Regions from separate parts of the Paenibacillus sp. FSL R7-0179 genome, predicted to be linked through region 3. Evidence: riboswitches for the same ligand, from Rfam matches in the RefSeq annotation. Region 3 holds a riboswitch; each other region holds the start of a gene.

Region 1 (2,199 bases), on a different contig from region 3:
GCCGGCAGGCTTTTTTTCTGCGCTTGTAACTATTACAATATATTTCCGTCTATTTAGATAATTGGATATGAAAAGGGGATTGGGATGCTTAGAAAAAAAGGATTCATTCTATCGGCAGCGGGGATTTTTGTTTTTCTGGTAGTGTTCATTTATTTGACTCCTTTTGCAGGGAGACTTGTGGCAAATACAAGGTTGGAAGGATATGCAAAAAGCATTGGGATTAGAATTACACAGGAATCGCCGCCGCTACCCCTTGTTACTTCCGGTAAAACCCAAATTCCAGTTACCCAAGGCAGCTATTGCTGGGGGAATTTAGGATGTGCGGATTATACAGGAGGACAATCCATGGTACAGGGGGTTACTCCCACTGTTATAGCCTCTGGGGGGAAGATCGATGTTGCTTTTACTTATAAACCGGCACCCGATGAGGTAAACGTTCAGCAATTTGTCGATGATAAAGAAGTGCAAATTCCATTGAAGAACGGCTCTTTTAATGCTCCAAAAGAACAAGGCGTTTATTACTACGGCATATCAGCATTCTGGACAACCGAGGATGGTAAATTTTCAGAAGGGAGTTCATCTGTGGTTTTTGTAATTGAAGTAAAATCTACGAAAGAATAGCTCTAACAGGAATTATATGCTAATATACAACAAGCAAGACGAAACAACCGCATATGAACGATCACTAGGGGTGCCGCAAGGCTGAGACGGGCGTAGTTGTCCGGACCCTTTGAACCTGATCTGGTTTATACCAGCGTAGGGAAGTGGAGAACGAATATTGCAGCGGGGTACACGGCTCATCCCGGTATTCCTGCTTATATTCCAGACTGCTTCCTTATGGGAGTGGTCTTTTTTGTGTTGGCGCGCGGTTTAGAATGAGCTGGAACAGACGGGAGGGGAAGGGATTGTACAAGATTCATGCGGTTTCGGATGGGCGGCTAATGCCTGAAGCGCTGGCGGAATGGGCCGTTGCGGTACATTCTATGGTGGATTATATCCATCTCCGCGAAAAAGCCATGTCCGCCCGCGAATTGCTGGCGGCGGCGCAGCAGATGCTTCAGGCCGGAGTACCGCCATCGAAGCTGGTCATTAATGATAGGATCGATGTTGCCCTGGCCGCCGGGGCAGGCGGTGTACAGTTAGCCTGGCATAGCCTCCCGCCAGCCGCAGTGCGCGGCCTTGCACCGGGCCTGCGGATCGGCAGATCGGTCCACTCGCAGGAAGAGGCGGCGGAAGCTGGAAGGCAGGGAGCAGACTTCTGCCTCTACGGGCATGTATTCCCTACGGCCTGCAAGCCCGGACAGCAGGCGCGGGGACTTGCGCAGCTGGCCGAGGCTGTCCGCTGGAGCCGCATACCGCTGATTGCGCTCGGCGGGATTACCCCGGGCAATGCCGGAGCGGTGCTGGCTGGGGGGGCGGCTGGCATTGCGGTCATGTCGGGGATCTGCGGAGCCCCAGATCCGGTGGCAGCGGCCTTGGCCTACAGGGAAGCGGTTCACAGGGCGGCAGAGCAGGCCGAAACGCTGGATATGACTCAAGCACAGGGCACAGCAGGAGGTGAACAGGCATGAATGTGACCGTTAACGGGAAGAGACAAAGGATCGGGGAGAGCTGCCGGACACTGGAGGATCTGCTGGCCCGGCCCGAGTGGGCCGGTAAGCTGGTAATTGTCGAGCTGAACGGTGAACTTGCCGGCAGAGAGGTTTATGGAGAGACACTGCTTAGCGAGGGGGACCGGGTGGAGCTGGTTCATTTTGTAGGCGGAGGCTAAACACAAAGACTTATCCCAGGAGGCGTTAAGATGCAAGATCCATTGATGATTGGCGGCGTGACTCTAACCAGTAGACTATTCATTGGCACCGGAAAATACAGCCGTAACACCCTCATTCCCGAGGTCATTACGCGATCAGGCTCACAGGTTATTACCGTTGCCCTGCGCCGGGTAGACCCGGAGAGCAGTGACAATATTGTCAGCCATATTCCTTCCCATATGACCTTGCTGCCCAATACCTCAGGTGCGCGCACCGCAGAAGAGGCGGTACGGATTGCCCGGCTGGCGAGATCGGCGGGGCTGGGGAACTGGGTGAAGATTGAGGTCATCAACGACCAGAAATACTTGCTGCCGGATAATATGGAGACCATCCGGGCGACTGAGATCCTTGCAGCAGATGGCTTCGTGGTGCTTCCGTACATGAGTCC
Region 2 (2,199 bases), on a different contig from region 3:
GCCATCATAGGTGCCAATGACCACCGGAAAGAAAGCGGTCAGGAAGACAACGGCGACCTTGCTCCATAAGGTGTAGCCGAACCACATGATGAACAGGGGCGAGAGGGCGATCAGCGGAACCGTCTGGCTGATAATCAGCAGCGGATACAGCGCCTTGGCCAGCGGACTGAACAGGTGCATGGCGGTTCCCAGCAGGCTGCCGCAAATCACCGACAATGCGAAGCCTGTGAGTACCTCCAGCAGTGTAGCAGGCAGATGCACCCCGAATAACAAGCGGCGTTCCTCCAGTAAGGCCTTGCAGATGGCGGACGGAGCCGGAAGGATGAAGGGAGGAACCAGCCCCAGGCGGGCTACAGTCTCCCATACCGCAAGCGTCAGCAGAGCGAGAAGGACAGCCGGAGCGTAATGCTGGAGCAATCTTCTAGGGGCGGCGGTTCTCATATAGCTTCAGCTCCAATTCCTGGCGCAGGGCGGCGAACTGCGGTTCATAGTTCAGACTGTGATGGCGCGGACGGGGGAGGGCGGTTGAGAATTCCTGCATACCGCTGCCCTCCCGGCCAGTCATTAGATAGATTCTGTCACTAAGCAGGAGCGCCTCCTCCAGATCATGGGTGATGAACAGCACTGTCTTGTCCAGCTCCGCCCATAACTCCAGCAGCCAGCGCTGCAGCGAGCGCTTCGTAATGGCATCAAGCGCCCCGAACGGCTCATCCAGCAGCAGCAGGTCATTCCCGGCCGCCACGGTGCGGAGGACAGCCACACGTTGGCGCATTCCGCCGGACAACTCCTGCGGATAAGCTCCTTCGGTCCCGTCAAGGCCGAAGCGCTGCAGCAGGGTGCGGATCTCGGCCATAGCGGCTGCTTTGGGACGGCTGCGCTTGAGCTCCCAGGGCAGCAGACAATTGTCCATTACGGTCCGCCAGGGTAGGAGGAGATCCTGCTGCGGCATGTAGGCGACACTGCCCAGTCTCTTCGCTGCTGCAGCGGACTCGGCTCCGTTCAGCATAATCCTGCCGCTGCCGGGCTCCAGCAGACCGGCGATGATTTTGAACAAGGTGCTTTTGCCGCATCCGCTTCCGCCTACGACAGATATGAATTCGCCGCGCTGCACATTCATGGATAGCCCTGAGAAGACGGGGGTCCGGGATGAACCGGTCCCGAAGGCATAGGACAGATTGCTAATGTTGATCATAAGACTATGTATGAAGCCTCCTCGGATTGAAATATTTACTGCGCTGAACACCAAAAAGCCCCATTCATTCCCGGAGGCAATGAATGGGGCGGAAGGTACAGTCAGCTGCGGCCCTGTGACGGGAACCACTGATACATTCTGCTCCACTTCCCTCCGCTGGTATGATCCAGATCAGGTTCAAAGGGTCCGGAGCTTAAGCTCCGTCTCAGTCGGCCGACTCCCCTAGTGAATAATGCTGCTATTAAATTCGTAATTGCTACTTAATATACCACAAATTCCCCTCTTGTAAAGAGCAGGCGGTCAGCGTTTTGCCAGTCCGGTCACGAACAAAGCGACGATGCCCCTGGAGATGTCGAGCTTGGAGGAGTGGTGCCGCTTCTGCTCATACAGGTACAGATCGGGACTGAGGACAGAGATTAAGGCCGTAGCCGCAAAGGCCGGATCAATGTCAATAATCTCACCGCCCGCCGCAGCACGCTGCAGCAGCTCTGTTATCATCACCCCCAGCCGCTGGAAAAAAGGATGCTCAAACTGGGTCAGCTGCTTCTTGCCGGTGAACTCGGCTTTGATCATATTCAGCAGCTCGGCATATTGCTCAATGAAATCGGCAATCTGCTCAATGCTGCTCTGCAGCTGAGCTAGCGCCGGAGCTTCACCGGCACTGGCAGCGACCTGCTGCTCCAGACTGGACAGGAATTGATCTGCGCTGCCCTTCAGCAGGGCAGAACAGATCTCACCCTTGTCCGTGAAACGGCGGTACAGGGAGCCTTGCCCTATACCTGCCCGCTTGGCAATGCTGTACATGCTGACCGCCTCAAGTCCGCTCTCGGTGAATAACTGGCGGGCAGCTTCAAGAATCCGCTGTACATAAGGATCGGCGGACTCCGGCGGGGAGGATTCTATGGCTTGCGGAGCTGACGGAGGGAGCTGTGCAGCATCGGTGTCTGGCTTGTTCATGAGGACCCCTTTCAGAAATGAATCAGTGATTTACAGAAAAACAAATAAAA
Region 3 (2,199 bases):
CAAAAATTCATTCGTAAACGTACTCTCCGCATCCAGCGGTTTATCCAGCAGCTTCAGGCCGTACATCCAGTCGGCGTAATTCTTCCAGATCTCAAGCTTCTGCTCCCCCCAGCGCGGGGCGTCGTCTTTGTATTTCGGGCTAAGCCATTTCTGGCTGGCCAGCACCAGCTTGGGATCAAGGTCTGGTACAGCGTCCGACAGGACCGTCGCAGCTTCTTCCGGGTTATCGATAGCGTACTGATAGCCCTTCGACGTAGCCTTCAGGAAGGCCTTCACCACTTCAGGATGCTCGGCGATCTCCTTCTCGCTGGTCGTCAGCACCGGGGTGTAGTAATCCAGCTGCGGAGCGTAATCCTTCAGATACAGCATATCCAGCGGCTCCCCGCGCAGCTCGGCCTCCACACCGGTCCAGGCATAGAAGATCCAGGCGAAGTCAATATCCCGCTTCACGGCTGTGAAAAAGTCCGCTTCGCCGATATTCACCAGCTTCACCTTGGAGACATCCCCGCCTTCGGGGTCCATGATCGCTTTCATGGCAGCCTGCTCCGCAGGGGAGCCCCAGCCTCCGTACGTTTTGCCTTCGAAATCCTTCGGCGTCTTAATATTGCGGTCCTTCGGAGCCGCGAACCCGGAGGTATTATGCTGAATGATGGCAGCAATCGACACCAGCGGCACATCCTGCAGACGGGCCAGAGTCAGGGCTTCCTGGGCGCTGATACCGAACTGGGCTTCGCCGGAAGTGACCATCGTATCGGACCCGGCAGCGCCGGGCTGTACAATCTGTACGTCGAGACCTTCCTCTGCGTAATAACCCAGCTCCTTGGCAGCATACAGGCCTGTATGATTGGTGTTTGGCGTCCAGTCCAGGGCAATCTTAACCTGGGTTAGCGCCTTAGGTGCATCCGTGGGTGCGGCTGCGGCTGCATCAGGTGCAGCTGTGCTGTTTCCTGCAGCAGGTGCGCTGGCCCCCGCATTGCCGCTGTTGTTCCCGCCGCCACATCCTGCTACGGTAAGCAGCAGCATGGAGCTGAGCAGGAGTAGTGCTGTTTTTTTGACTCCCATTTCTCTTTCTCTCTCCTTCCAGCAACCCCTGGTCTTCAGAGCTTACAGAAACCGTATTCCTGTACATCCTTAGAATCAAAAAAGCGTCCCGAAGATCGGGACGCCAGTGACTTGCGTGAGGGGACTTCAGCTTCAGTACCGCTTAGGGGCACTGTGCCGAATGAAGATTCCTACGCTGGCATTATCCAGATCAGGTATAAGGGTCAGTATCTTGTGGGATACAATCTCAGCCGGCCAATTCCAGCACCCCTGGTTCTATAAAGTTCACGGGTATTGCTATGTTCTTACGGTGTATTATAGACGGCAGTCCCGCCGTTGTCCACCCTCATATCTTAATCCCTCGTATAATGCCGCTTCTTGCGGCGGCTGCGGATGCCGTTCCAGATCTCTCTTACCGTTAGGCCGATACTGACGGTGATCCCCGAGAAGGTCAGGAACAGAGCCAGATACTCGAACGCGGAGTACTCCAGCATTTTGCTCCAGTCAATCTGTCCCTTCAGATCCTCGATCACCTGATTCATCCCGTAAATCCCGCTGATGACCGTGAACACGGTGAGCACCATCAGGAGCGTATCCCGCCGTTTGGCCTGGAATTTGTCCTGATACTGGAACAGGTCATTCAGCGTCATTTTCACCTCATCGAACAGGGCATCATTGCCATACACCTTACGCAGCTGAAAAAAAATCTCACGTCCCTGCGACTGCGAAATCAGCTCCAGGAAGTAGAATTTGGCCGAGAATTTGTTGATCAGGAAGATCAGATTCTCAATCTCGTCGTTATCGTGGTTGATGCGCAGCCGGGAGTGGAGGTTGGCGAGCTTCAGCAGCACGATTTTGTGGAAAATACTCAGCAGCATTCCGTAATAATACTCGCCGTACATCTGGCTGATCAGGCCTGCGGCAATCTCCGGCCTCGCCCGGCTCACGCAGCAGAAGGTCTGCTCATTGGTCATGTAGTAGGTGTCCGGCCCCCAGCGGCTATAGCAGTGCTCCCGGGTGTACTGCTTGATATAGTCCGGATCACTCGCACTCATATAGGGGCTGCCGTCGATGTTCAGACCGTCCACCTGGGAGGCCCGGTAGAGCAGCTCGACACTGATCTCTTCCTCGTCCTCCGGGAGATTAACGCCGTAGAAG
Region 4 (2,199 bases), 320 kb from region 3:
GCTAGCAGCGTCAGCTCTCCAAGCGTCTCCAGCTCGGCAAACTGAGCTTCGTCATTGGCATCGGCAATAGAGCCGGGACGCAGGCCATCCCCAAGGGAGAAGGCCACATCATACGTCTTCATAATCTCACATATATCTTCGAAGTGTGTGTACAGAAAGTTCTCCTGCTGATGAGCCAGGCACCAGGCGGCCATAATTGATCCGCCCCGGGACACGATGCCGGTCATTCTCCGGGCAGTGAGCGGAATATAGCGCCGCAGCACCCCGGCATGAATGGTGAAGTAATCCACCCCCTGCTCCGCCTGTTCAATCAGCGTGTCACGGTAGAGCTCCCAGGTTAAGTCCTCGGCTATGCCGTTCACCTTCTCCAGCGCCTGGTATAGGGGCACTGTACCAACCGGCACAGGAGAATTGCGGATAATCCACTCCCGGGTAGTATGGATCTTGGAGCCGGTGGAGAGATCCATAATGGTGTCAGCCCCCCAGCGGGTCGCCCAGCGCATCTTCTCCACTTCCTCTTCTATAGAAGAAGTGACCGCCGAATTTCCGATATTCGCATTGATCTTCACCAGGAAGTTACGTCCGATAATCATCGGCTCACTCTCCGGGTGATTGATATTGGCCGGGATAATGGCGCGGCCCGCAGCCACTTCATCCCTTACGAACTCCGGCCGGATATTCTCCCGGATCGCAATATACTCCATTTCCGGCGTGATGATCCCTTGCCTTGCATAATGCAGCTGGGTCACATTACAGCCTGTATAGGCCCGCCGGGGATTCCTGCTCAGTCCTGGACAAGCTTCGGCGGCAGTCCCTTCTCTGCGGATTCCATTATCCTCCGGCCGGACCGCCCTTCCGGTATATTCCTCCGAATCACCGCGCTCCGTGATCCAGCTTGAACGGTGCGGCGGCAGCCCCCTCCTAATATCTGTCTCCTCTGCGGCATCCGTATAAATACCGCTTGTGTCATAGACACGCAGCGGAGCATTCTCCTCTTCTCCGGCAACGCCTTCGGTTCTGCTAAGGCTGATCTCCCGCATCGCAACCCGGATATCCGGGCGTGAGCCCTCCACATACACTTTACGGCTTGCGGGGAATCCGGACAGATCCACCTCTTCGTTCTTACCCGTTCCTGTCATTTCAATCTCCTCCTCTTCGTTCTGTACAATCATCAGATAAGAGGTTACGCAGCAGATTGAGCTGAAGAATCTATAGATTCTTACAAATCAAAAAGCCGCTCCACCTGGAGCGGCTTTATTAAAGGAACAGCCAAATAAGACTGTATTCAAAAAAGGTCCGACTCCACTTTCCTACGCTGGTATAATCCAGATCAGGTTCAAGGGTCCGGAAATTCAATTTTCCCGTCTCAGCCTATTCAGGCTCCCCTAGTGGGTATCTTATCTAATTAAATACATTTTACCTGTGCGGGTAATTCTTGTAAACCCGTTATTTGTCCAGCGATTCGCTCCAGTCGTGCACCATCGTGCCTTCCAGGAACTTCTCGGCATCCATGGCGGCCATACAGCCGGTTCCCGCTGCCGATATCGCTTGACGGTAACGGGTATCCTGCACATCGCCGCAGGCGAATACACCCGGAATGTTAGTCTCGGTGGTACCCGGGTTCACCACGATATAGCCATTAGCATCCGTGTTAATCTGCCCGCCCAAGAAAGCTGTGTTAGGGGTGTGTCCAATGGCTACGAACACACCGTCTGCCTCTACCAGCTCTGTCTGACCTGTCTCATTATTAAGCACTGTAAGGCCCTTCACTCCGGTCTCTCCTACTGTTACCTCAACAGGTGTGCGGTTCAAGGCCCAGGCTACCTTGCTGTTGTCACGGGCCCTGTCCTGCATGATCTTCGAGGCACGCAGCTCAGGACGGCGGTGAACCAGCGTTACGCTGGACGCAAAGCGGGTCAGGAAGCTGGCTTCCTCCATGGCGGAGTCTCCGCCGCCGACGACGACAATCTTTTTATTACGGAAAAAGAAGCCGTCACAGGTCGCACAGGTGCTGACCCCGCGTCCCACATTCTCCTGCTCGCCCGGGATGCCCAGATATCTTGCAGAGGCTCCGGTTGAGATAATAACCGATTCTGCCTCCAGTACACCCATCCCGTCCACGGTTACCTTGAACGGACGCTGTGAGAAGTCCACCGACTCCACCCAGCCGTTCTTGAATTCAGCGCCGAAGCGTTCCGC

Evidence for each region. Region 3 has a riboswitch for thiamine pyrophosphate ahead of MKX63_RS02230 (ABC transporter substrate-binding protein). Riboswitches for the same ligand answer to the same signal wherever they lie in the genome.
Region 1: it holds a riboswitch for thiamine pyrophosphate, as region 3 does, so the genes downstream of both, MKX63_RS22435 (thiamine phosphate synthase) here and MKX63_RS02230 (ABC transporter substrate-binding protein) in region 3, are expected to answer to the same signal.
Region 2: it holds a riboswitch for thiamine pyrophosphate, as region 3 does, so the genes downstream of both, MKX63_RS26365 (ABC transporter ATP-binding protein) here and MKX63_RS02230 (ABC transporter substrate-binding protein) in region 3, are expected to answer to the same signal.
Region 4: it holds a riboswitch for thiamine pyrophosphate, as region 3 does, so the genes downstream of both, thiC (phosphomethylpyrimidine synthase ThiC) here and MKX63_RS02230 (ABC transporter substrate-binding protein) in region 3, are expected to answer to the same signal.

The regions. Positions count from the first base shown of each region.
Region 1 covers NZ_JBBOCC010000002.1:1,378,715-1,380,913, forward strand. Annotated here, with positions in the region: gene MKX63_RS22430 (hypothetical protein) at 85-621, shown strand; TPP riboswitch at 678-780, shown strand; gene MKX63_RS22435 (thiamine phosphate synthase) at 906-1,571, shown strand; gene thiS (sulfur carrier protein ThiS) at 1,568-1,771, shown strand; gene MKX63_RS22445 (thiazole synthase) at 1,802-2,199, shown strand, end outside.
Region 2 covers NZ_JBBOCC010000002.1:2,290,811-2,293,009, forward strand. Annotated here, with positions in the region: gene MKX63_RS26360 (ABC transporter permease) at 1-441, opposite strand, end outside; gene MKX63_RS26365 (ABC transporter ATP-binding protein) at 422-1,192, opposite strand; TPP riboswitch at 1,324-1,426, opposite strand; gene MKX63_RS26370 (TetR/AcrR family transcriptional regulator) at 1,493-2,149, opposite strand.
Region 3 covers NZ_JBBOCC010000001.1:532,614-534,812, reverse strand. Annotated here, with positions in the region: gene MKX63_RS02230 (ABC transporter substrate-binding protein) at 1-1,062, opposite strand, end outside; TPP riboswitch at 1,213-1,323, opposite strand; gene MKX63_RS02225 (hypothetical protein) at 1,395-2,199, opposite strand, start outside.
Region 4 covers NZ_JBBOCC010000001.1:850,124-852,322, forward strand. Annotated here, with positions in the region: gene thiC (phosphomethylpyrimidine synthase ThiC) at 1-1,139, opposite strand, end outside; TPP riboswitch at 1,291-1,397, opposite strand; gene trxB (thioredoxin-disulfide reductase) at 1,447-2,199, opposite strand, start outside.